Regions from separate parts of the Promicromonospora vindobonensis genome, predicted to be linked through region 3. Evidence: riboswitches for the same ligand, from Rfam matches in the RefSeq annotation. Region 3 holds a riboswitch; each other region holds the start of a gene.

Region 1 (3,268 bases), on a different contig from region 3:
AGGGCGAGCAGGCTCGCCGCTCCCCCCGTGCCCATGACCAGTCGTGAGCCGAGCTGCGTGCCCGCGATGGTGAGTGGTGTCTCCTGCATGGTCAGCCTCCCTGGACCGCGGTGACGATCTCGACACGGTCGCCCGGCCGGACCGTCGTGGTGCTCCAGGCGCCGCGCGGCACGACGGCGTCGTCCAGCGCCACCGCGACGCCCTGCGGTGCGCCGTCGACCACGAGACCGGGCAGGAGGCGGGCAACCAGGTCGGTGACGGGCAGCTCGCCGTCGAGCCGGTACGGCTCACCGTTGACGACGGCGGTGCCTGCGGGCCCGTGGTGAGCCCCCGGGTTCTCCGGGTGCGGGTGCTGTGTGGACGGGGCGGTGCTCATGCCGTGCCTCCTCTAGTCGTGCTGTACGTGTCGGCGAACCTGCGCGGGTCCGCGAACTGGTGAGCGGCTTCGATGGCCTCCGCGGCCTGCGATCCGACCGGTGCCACCCCCAGCACCCGGTCGACGGCGGCCGCCGTCAGCGCCGTGAGCAGGATGCCGTTGCGGTGGTGCCCGGTGGCCAGGCAGAGGCCCTCGGCGGCCCGGCCGAGCAGCGGAGCGTTGTCCGGGCTGCCGGGCCGGGAACGGGTGGTGGTCTCCACGAGGACGGCGTCGTCGAGCCCTGGCAGGAGCGCGCGGGCGTCACGCAGCAGGGCGAAGACGTCGCCGGCGCGCGTCAGACGGTCGTCCTCGCGCTCGTCCGACGTCGCACCGACGACCACCTGGCGCCGCCCGTCGGCCCGCAGCGCGCGGGGCACCGCGTAGATCGGACGCCCCTGGACCGTGCCGCGCACCACGACCGCCGGCGACCGGTCGGCGTCGGCATCGAGGCGCAGCGTCGTGCCGGGAACCGGCCGGGTGGGCGCGCCCGCGAACAGGGTCCCGCTGGCGTGGCCGGCGGCCAGGACCACCGTCCCTGCCGCGTACCCGGCGCCCGCCTCGTCGACCGCGCCGACCACCGCGCCGTCTGCCCATGTCAGCGAGACCGCGGCGCGGCGGACGAAGGTGCCGCGCGCCGCGACGACGGCGGCCAGCGCCCGGTGCACCGCACGGGGGTCGACCCGGTGGTCGCGGGGCACCCATGCCGCGCCGGCCACCCGTTGCCCGACGGCGGGCTCGCGGTGCCGCGCCTCGTCCGGCGGGATCTCCGCCGAGCCGAGATCCCACTCGCTGTGCAGGGCGAGCATGCGGCGCATCGCGACCAGGTCGTCGCTGTCGTAGGCGAGCGCGAGCGTCCCGGTCGTCTCCAGCCCGACGGCGCCCGGTGGCAGTCCCGCCGCGCGTTCGAGCGACTCGGCGAACGCCGGCCAGAGGGCGAGCGAGGCGGTGCCGAGGCGGGCCTGGCCCGCTTCCCCGAAACCTGCCTCCATGACGGGTGCGAGCATGCCCGCTGCGGCGTGGGTCGCGCCGTCGCCGGGCGACGGGTCGAGGACGACGACGCTCGCGCCGGCCTCCAGCGCACGCCAGGCAGCGGTCAGGCCGATGATGCCCCCGCCGATGACGAGGACGTCGCACACACGACTGCTCACATGTTCTCCCTTCGCTGGCATGACCCAGATCAGGTTCGACGGTCGGCGCTCTCGCCCTCTCAGCCCCGTGCGGGGCTCCCGTGCACGCGACAACCATAACCCGGCCCGAGGGGCGGCCTGGCGGGTGGACCGGGAGGCACGGCACGGGCCGGCGTCTGCCTACACTCGCGCTCGTGGACCCCCGAAACCGCCTCGCCGACGCCCACCTGTACCTGTGCACGGACGCCCGCCAGGACACGGACGACCTCGAACCGTTCCTGCACGCGGCGCTGGAGGGCGGCGTCGACGTCGTCCAGCTCCGGGACAAGTCGCTGGACGCGGCCCGCGAGGTCGAGCTGCATGCACTCGTCGCCCGGGTCGCCGCGGAGCACGGTGCGCTCTGGGCGGTCAACGACCGCGCCGACATCGCCCAGCTCACCGGTGCGCCGGCGGTGCACATGGGCCAGGGCGACCTCCCGCCGCACGCCGTCCGGGCCCTGCTGGGCGACAGCCCCGTCCTCGGCCGCTCCACCCACTCCCTGGACCAGGCGCTGGCCGCAGAGGCCGATCCGGGGGTCGACTACTTCTGCGTCGGACCCCTGTGGGCGACACCGACCAAGCCGGGCCGCCCCGCCGTCGGGCTGGACCTGCTGCGTGACGTCGCCGCCCGCGAGCCGGCCACGCCCTGGTTCGCCATCGGCGGGATCGACGCCGCCCGCCTCGACCAGGTGCTCGACGCCGGGGCCCGCCGCGTCGTCGTCGTCCGTGCGATCACTCAGGCCGCGGACCCCCGGGCCGCGGCGGCCGAGCTGCGCCGCCGGGTCACCGACGCAGGGCTGCGCTGACGGGGGGCTGCGCTGACGGGGGCCTGCGCTGAGGGGGCCTGCGCCGAGGGGGCCTGCGCCGACCGCGCTACTCGGGGGCCCGTCTGCAGCGCGCGCACCTCGATCGTGGAACCGCCGGGCCGACGATCACTGCTCGGCCCAGCCGAGCGCGGCCTCCTCGTCGGAGAGCGCCGAACCGCAAGTTGATGGTCCTCCGCCGGTCTGACGGACCTCGAACCGCAAGTTGACGGTCCTCCGCCGGTCTGACGGACCTCGAACCGCAAGTTGACGGTCCTCCGCCGGTCTGACGGACCTCGAACCGCAAGTTGACGGTCCTCCGCCGGTCTGACGGACCTCGAACCGCAAGTTGACGGTCCTCCGCCGGTCTGACGGACCTCGAACCGCAAGTTGACGGTCCTCCGCCGGTCTGAAGAGCGCCGAACCGCAAGTCCCGCTTCCTTCTCGACGCCGAACCGAATGTTGATGGTCGATCAGCGCCCTGATCGACGCGTGACTTGCGGTTCGGCGCGACCGGTGACCAGCAACTTGCGGTTCGACGGTGAGTTAGCCGCTTGAACACGAACAACTTGCGGTTCGACGTGCCCGAGCCGAGCAACTTGCGGTTCGGCGCAACCCGTGACCCGTGACCTGCAACCAGCAACCAGCAACCAGCAACCAGCAACCAGCAACCAGCGACCAGCGACCAGCGAGTCGACAGCGAGTCGACAGCGAGTCGACAGCGAGTCGACAGCGAGTCGACAGCGAGTTGGTGCCGCCATCCGCCTGCCGGATGACGACACCAACCCTGGTTCGGCTGTGGAGCCGACCCTGCCTGGAGCCGACCGCGCCTACTCGCCGGTGAACACGAACGTCGAACCCGGCTCCTTCTCGATGTCCCCCTC
Region 2 (3,268 bases), on a different contig from region 3:
GCCCTGGGCGACCGGCCCTCGGTACCTGGTGACCGGCCACGACCGGGGCGCTGAGCTCACGGTGCAGGTGACGGTCTCCGCGGAGGGCTACACGACGGCGTCGTACACCTCGGAACCACGGGAGGTCCCGGGCCGATAGAGCGGTCGCGGGGGCGACGGTACGCACGCGGGGTGCGTTGCGCTCAGTAGAGCTTGTCTACTCTGTGCAACGCATCCCGCGTGCTAACTGTCCTTCCCTGTCGGCCGGAGGCCGGTTACCAGTTCGGGGTGACCCCCGGCAGGTTGTGGGGGAGCTTCACGTCGTGCGGGTGGTAGACGTACGTGATGCCGTCGGTCGACGTCTGCCACACACGCTCGAAGTTCTCCCGTGTGTACACGGAGCGCACCGCCTCGTTGCTGGCCTTGTTCGGGTCGTTGATGATCGGGTCGCCGTCGGCGGTGAACCCGACGAGCGTGACGATGTGCCCGTTGGTGCCGTAGCCGGCCTCCGGCATCTCCTCCTCCTCGAAGTTGATCGAGAGGATGAGCGGGATGCCTGCCTCGATGAACCGCTCGGCCTCCGCGAGGGACCGCAGCCGGGTCACGAAGGACTCCAGCCCGAACGTGTTCGCGTAGGCGGCGTTGAACGGCCAGTTGCCCGCGCCCTCGTACGCGTAGTCCCACGTCCGCATGGCGGCGTAGTCGACCTGCGGGTCACCGTTCGGCGCCTCGATGCCCTCCAGCTCCTCCGCCGGGACCTCGAGGCCGTAGGAGTAGATCACCATCGTCGACGACGTCGGCGAGCACCACACCTGTCCGCCGCCCCCGAACTCCGGGTACTCGCCGCGGTGGATGTTCTGGCTGAACTGCGGCACGTCGAGCGCCAGCTCACCTCCGAGCGTGAAGTCGCTGGTGCCCGTGTAGTGCGCGTCGGGCAGGTACTCGTTGGTCATGGTGCTCACCGAGTCGAGCCGAGGGGAGACCCGGGTGCCCTCTGGCCGGTACAACGTGGCCCGGGTCTGGAACGCGTCCGGCTCGTGGCCCGACTTCGCGACGTAGGTGTCCGTGAACAGGTACGCGTCCGCGTCGGTCTGGCCGTTCACGGACGTGCGGTGGATGTCGCCGACGCTGCCGTCGGCCGGCGCGAACTCGGTGCCCGACGCCCAGCGGCTCATCACGAACCACTTGGTCCAGGTCCCGTCGGCCTTGCGGCCCCGGAACTCGATCTCGACCCACGTGCCCGTGGGGGTGTGTGCGTTCCACGAGCTCACGGACTCGTCGATCAGGTATCCGGCCTCGACGACCGGCGACGTCCACCGGCCGGTCTCGTAGGTGACGGGCGTGCCGTCACCGAACGGGTCGGTGTACTCGACGGTGTCGCCGGTACCGCGCAGCACGAGCCCGCCCTTGGCGCCCGGCCGCAGGTTCGACGACTTTCCCTCGCGCAGCTCGCGGTACCCGTCCCATGCGGTCAGCGTGATCTGGTTGTCCGACGCCGCCGTGCCCGCCTCGGGCTCGCCCGCCGCCGGCAACGCACTCGCCACGATCCCTGCTTGCACCACGAACGCTCCCGTCGCTGCCAGCGCGAACGCCCTTGTCCGCAGCTTTCCTCGAATCGACATGCCTGCCTCCATGTCCTGGGCCCACTTCTGGGTGGAGCGAGCCATGGGGCTTCTTTATCACCAGCGGCCCCCGTTTGGCTCCGAAAGAGACCCGCCGATCGTAGGCAACCCTGAGGTGCTAACGTCATCGGCGATCCCACGGGTGCCTCGCGCAGGGGCTGAGATCGGGCTGGACGGCCCGGGACCGTTGAACCTGTCCGGTTAACACCGGCGTAGGAAGCAGGAGTCTGATGATGGAGAACACCCAGTCCCGCACGCTCGCGTACGACCACGAGCACGACGGCGGGGACAGCACACCGCACGACGACACCGGCCTGCGGGTGCCGGTCACCGAGATCGCCCTGGCGCCGTCGCCCGACGGCACCCCGAACGAGCCCGTGCGGGTCTACCGCACCCAGGGGCCCGGTTCCGACCCGGTGCGCGGGCTCGCACCGGCCCGAGAACCCTGGGTCGTGGCGCGAGGAGACACGCAGGAGTACGACGGACGCCGCAGGGACCTGACGGACGACGGAAGGGGCGCCGTCCGCCGGGGCGCCGCCTCGCAGGAGTGGCAGGGCGAACGACGTCGTCCGCGCCGGGCTCTCCCCGGCCGGACCGTCACCCAGATGCACTACGCACGCCAGGGCGTGATCACGCCGGAGATGCGGTTCGTCGCGGTGCGCGAGGGCTGCGACGTCGAGCTGGTGCGCAGCGAGGTCGCCGCGGGCCGGGCGATCATCCCGAACAACGTGAACCACCCGGAGTCCGAGCCGATGATCATCGGCAAGGCGTTCCTCGTGAAGGTCAACGCGAACATCGGCAACTCGGCCGTCCACAGCTCTATCGCGGAGGAGGTGGAAAAGCTCGAGTGGGCCACCAAGTGGGGCGCCGACACGGTCATGGACCTGTCCACCGGTGACGACATCCACACCACCCGCGAGTGGCTCCTGCGAAACTCTCCGGTGCCCATCGGCACGGTGCCGATCTACCAGGCCCTCGAGAAGGTGAACGGTGACGCGAGCGCGCTGACCTGGGAGGTCTACCGCGACACGGTGATCGAGCAGTGCGAGCAGGGCGTCGACTACATGACCGTGCACGCCGGCGTGCTGCTGCGCTACGTGCCGCTCACCGCGGACCGGGTCACCGGCATCGTCTCGCGCGGCGGGTCGATCCTGGCGGGCTGGTGCCTGGCGCACCACCAGGAGAACTTTCTCTACACCCACTTCGACGAGCTCTGCGAGATCTTCGCGGCCTACGACGTGGCGTTCTCCCTGGGCGACGGCCTGCGCCCGGGGTCGCTCGCCGACGCGAACGACACGGCGCAGTTCGCCGAGCTCGACACCCTCGCGGAGCTCACGAAGCGGGCGTGGGCGTACGACGTCCAGGTGATGGTCGAGGGGCCGGGACACGTCCCGTTCCACCTGGTACGGGAGAACGTCGAGCGGCAGCAGGAGCTCTGCGACGGCGCGCCGTTCTACACGCTCGGTCCGCTGGTGACCGACATCGCGCCCGGGTACGACCACATCACCTCGGCCATCGGTGCCACGGAGATCGCCCGGTATGGCACCGCGATGCTCTGCTACGTCACGCCGAAGGAGCACCTCGGGCTGCCGGACCGCGACGACGTGCGCACCGGCGTCGTGACCTACAAGATCGCCGCGCACGCGGCCGACGTCGCCAAGGGACAC
Region 3 (3,268 bases):
CTCACGGTGCACCTCCGGTGCCGGTGGTCGGTCGCAGTGGGCGATCTCAGGCTGGCACGAGGGCTTGGCACTCGCAGCGCGCCGACACCACGGGATGTCCCCGCCGGGCTGTCGAAGCAGGAGAACCGCTCTACAATTGACGGCGCGGAGTCATGAAGCGGCTCCCAGTCCACATCGGATCTGGGAGGTTGAGATGTCCTCTTTCAAACAGCCCGCGCTCAGTGTTGTGGACGGTGCCGGGGGAGATGTCGCGACGGAACCACCGAGCTTCTCGGCGGGCGACCTGGCACATGCTCTGGGCCTCGGCACCAACCTGCTGGTCGGCCGTTTCCGCGTCGACCTCTCGTCGGGTAGCTGGTGGTGGTCCGACGAGATCTACACCATGCACGGTTGGAAGCGGCACGAGGTGGAACCAGGCCTCGAGGCGCTCAGTTCCCGAAAACATCCGGACGATCGGAGCCGGGTGGTCCGCGCCGCCACCGAGGCGTTGCGGCTCGGCCGGCCGTTCGCCTGCTCACACCGGATCGTGGACCGCAAGGGTCGGACACGGTCGGTGGTCGTCATCGGTCAGGGCTCGCGGGGTGGCTCCGGCCACTCGCCGGAGCTGATCGGGTACGTCGTGGATGCCACGCCGGTCCAGAAGGAGGCGCTGGCCCGGCGATCGTCCGCCGTGGTGACGAGGGCCTTCGTGAGCCAGGCCGTGATCGAGCAGGCCAAGGGCGTCATCATGGCCGTTCGCGGGGTCTCCGAGGAGACCGCGGAGCGCCTGCTGCTCGAGGCCGCGGGCCGGGCGGATATCCCGCTGCGCCTGGCGGCGGACCAGGTCATGACCAGGCTGCGGGTCGACCGCGAGCCGGCAGGCGTGACGCAGGCAGTGCTGGCGCGCGTGCTCGACGGGGTCGAGCCAGTGGGCAGGCCACGCGGGCACGACCCGCTGCTCACCCGGCGGCCGCGCAAGGCGGCGCGCTGAGCGAGGATCCGGGGCTGGGCCGGTCAGTGCGCTGAGCGGCGGGCGGCGAGCCGCAGGGCTGCCTTCGACGCGCCCTTCGCCGCCAGGCGCTTCGCGAACACCGCTGTCCCTGCGGCGACCGCAGCGAACACGGTGGCCTGCACCAGGTCCAGCTCCGGGTCGTCCGGCTTGTTGGGGGCGTCGTTGCCGGTCACGCCCTTCCAGATCATGCTGACTGCCTTCTGCGCGGCCCAGCCGGCCGCGAGCGTCAGGGCAAGAGTGCCGAGCTTCTCGGCGAGTGTCTGTTCCGTCTCAATCTGGGCCACCTTCACACCGTAGCCCCCGATGGGCCAGTAGGCTGCCTGGAAACGACAGGGGAGCGCCCGACAGCGCTGAGAGTGCGGAAAACCGCAGACCCTTGAACCTGATCCGGGTCACACCGGCGGAGGAAGTCGAGGCATGATGTTGCGTCTTTCCGGTGCCCACGGGGGCACCATCCATGCTGGACCGGTCGCCGGAGCGCTCTCCGTGGCGCTGCTGCTCGCCGGCTGCGGTGGTGGCGGCTCCGGGAGCGACGCGGGTGACCCGTCGGCGTCGGGCACCGTGACCCTCGTGACCCACGACTCCTGGGCCCTCGACGAGAAGCTGGTCGACCGGTTCGAGCAGGAGTCCGGACTGACCGTAGAGGTCAGCGCGGCGGGCGACGCCGGAACGCTGGTGAACCAGCTGGTGCTCACCAAGGACGCCCCGCTCGGCGACGCCGTGTTCGGCATCGACAACTCGTTCGCCTCCCGCGCGCTGGAGGAGGGCGTGGTCGAGGAGTACACGCCGGAGGGCCTGCCCGACGGCGCGGAGCAGCTCGGCGCGGCGCTCACCCCGATCGACCAGGGCGACGTCTGCGTGAACGCAGACGAGGCCTGGTTCGAGAAGTCCGGCCTCGAGGTCCCGAAGACCCTGGACGACCTGGCCGACCCGAAGTACCGCGACCTGCTCGTGGTGACCAACCCTGCGACGTCGTCCCCGGGGCTCGCGTTCCTGCTGGCGACGATCGGGGCGTTCGGCGAGGACGGGTTCGAGGACTACTGGACGTCCCTCGCGGACAACGGCGTCAAGGTCGCCGACTCGTGGGAGGACGCGTACTACGTGGACTTCTCGGGTGCGGGCGAGGGCGGCGAACGTCCGCTCGCGCTGTCGTACGCGACGTCGCCGGCGTTCACGGTGAACGAGGACGGGTCCGAGTCGACCACGAGCGCCCTGCTGGAGACGTGCTTCCGGCAGGTCGAGTACGCGGGCGTGCTCGCAGGGTCCGACAACCCCGAGGGCGCGCGGGAGCTCGTCGACTTCCTGCTGACGGAGGACGTCCAGTCCGCGCTGCCCGAGTCGATGTACATGTACCCGGCCGACTCCTCGGTGGAGCTGCCCGCCGACTGGCAGAAGTTCGCGCCGCAGGCCGACGCGCCGTTCGAGGTGGACCCCACCGAGGTGAGTGAGCACCGCGACGAGTGGATAGAGCGGTGGACCGAGACAGTGCTCGGCTGAGCCGGCGCGGGGCGGCGCCGCTGCTGTGGGCGGCGGCGGTCGCCGTTCCGCTCGGCTTCCTTGCCATCTTCTTCGCCTGGCCCGTTGCCTCGCTCGTCGTCCGCGGCTTCGTGCCCGACGGCGTGGTCGACCTCACCGGCTTCACCGAGGTGGTCCTCCGTCCGCGCACCTGGCGGCTCGTCGGGTTCACCCTGGCGCAGGCCGTGCTCGGCACCGCGTTCTCCGTGCTGCTCGGCCTGCCGCTCGCCTACCTGCTGTACCGGCGGTCGTTCCCCGGCCGCAGCCTGGTGCGCGGGCTCGTGACCGTGCCGTTCGTGCTGCCTGCCGTCGTGGTCGGCGTCGCGTTCCGCACCCTGTTCGCGCCCGGCGGCATCCTCGGGTTCCTCGGGCTGGAGGAGTCGCTGGCCGGCATCGTCGTCGCGCTCGTCTTCTTCAACGTGTCCGTGGTGGTGCGCACCGTGGGCGGGCTCTGGGAGCGCCTCGACCCGCGGACCGAGCAGGCCGCCGCCTCCCTCGGCGCGAGTCCCGCGCGGGTGTTCCGGACGGTGGTCCTGCCGTCCCTCGCCCCGGCCGTTGCGTCAGCGGCCTCGGTGGTGTTCCTGTTCTGCGCCACGGCATTCGGAGTTGTCCTGGTGCTCGGCGGTGCGCGGTACGGGACCATCGAGACCGAGATCTGGACCCGCACCACCCAGTTCCTCGACCTGCGGTCGGCCTCGGTGCTCTCGATCATGCAGCTCGTCGTCATCTCGGCTGCCCTCGCCATGTCGGCAAGGGCCCGCA

Evidence for each region. Region 3 has a riboswitch for thiamine pyrophosphate ahead of ACFS27_RS09505 (thiamine ABC transporter substrate-binding protein). Riboswitches for the same ligand answer to the same signal wherever they lie in the genome.
Region 1: another riboswitch for thiamine pyrophosphate. It lies ahead of thiO (glycine oxidase ThiO); the one in region 3 lies ahead of ACFS27_RS09505 (thiamine ABC transporter substrate-binding protein).
Region 2: another riboswitch for thiamine pyrophosphate. It lies ahead of thiC (phosphomethylpyrimidine synthase ThiC); the one in region 3 lies ahead of ACFS27_RS09505 (thiamine ABC transporter substrate-binding protein).

What each region holds. Positions count from the first base shown of each region.
Region 1 is NZ_JBHUOG010000002.1:446,053-449,320, reverse strand. It holds gene ACFS27_RS15245 (thiazole synthase) at 1-89, opposite strand, end outside; gene thiS (sulfur carrier protein ThiS) at 92-376, opposite strand; gene thiO (glycine oxidase ThiO) at 373-1,563, opposite strand; TPP riboswitch at 1,553-1,655, opposite strand; gene thiE (thiamine phosphate synthase) at 1,737-2,387, shown strand; gene ACFS27_RS15225 (CARDB domain-containing protein) at 3,215-3,268, opposite strand, start outside.
Region 2 is NZ_JBHUOG010000002.1:3,266,189-3,269,456, reverse strand. It holds gene ACFS27_RS27835 (N-acetylmuramoyl-L-alanine amidase) at 1-139, shown strand, start outside; gene ACFS27_RS27830 (C39 family peptidase) at 255-1,646, opposite strand; TPP riboswitch at 1,732-1,837, shown strand; gene thiC (phosphomethylpyrimidine synthase ThiC) at 1,832-3,268, shown strand, end outside.
Region 3 is NZ_JBHUOG010000001.1:2,094,435-2,097,702, reverse strand. It holds gene ACFS27_RS09520 (FAD-dependent oxidoreductase) at 1-5, opposite strand, end outside; gene ACFS27_RS09515 (PAS and ANTAR domain-containing protein) at 194-970, shown strand; gene ACFS27_RS09510 (DUF4235 domain-containing protein) at 994-1,275, opposite strand; TPP riboswitch at 1,313-1,417, shown strand; gene ACFS27_RS09505 (thiamine ABC transporter substrate-binding protein) at 1,409-2,488, shown strand; gene ACFS27_RS09500 (ABC transporter permease) at 2,464-3,268, shown strand, end outside.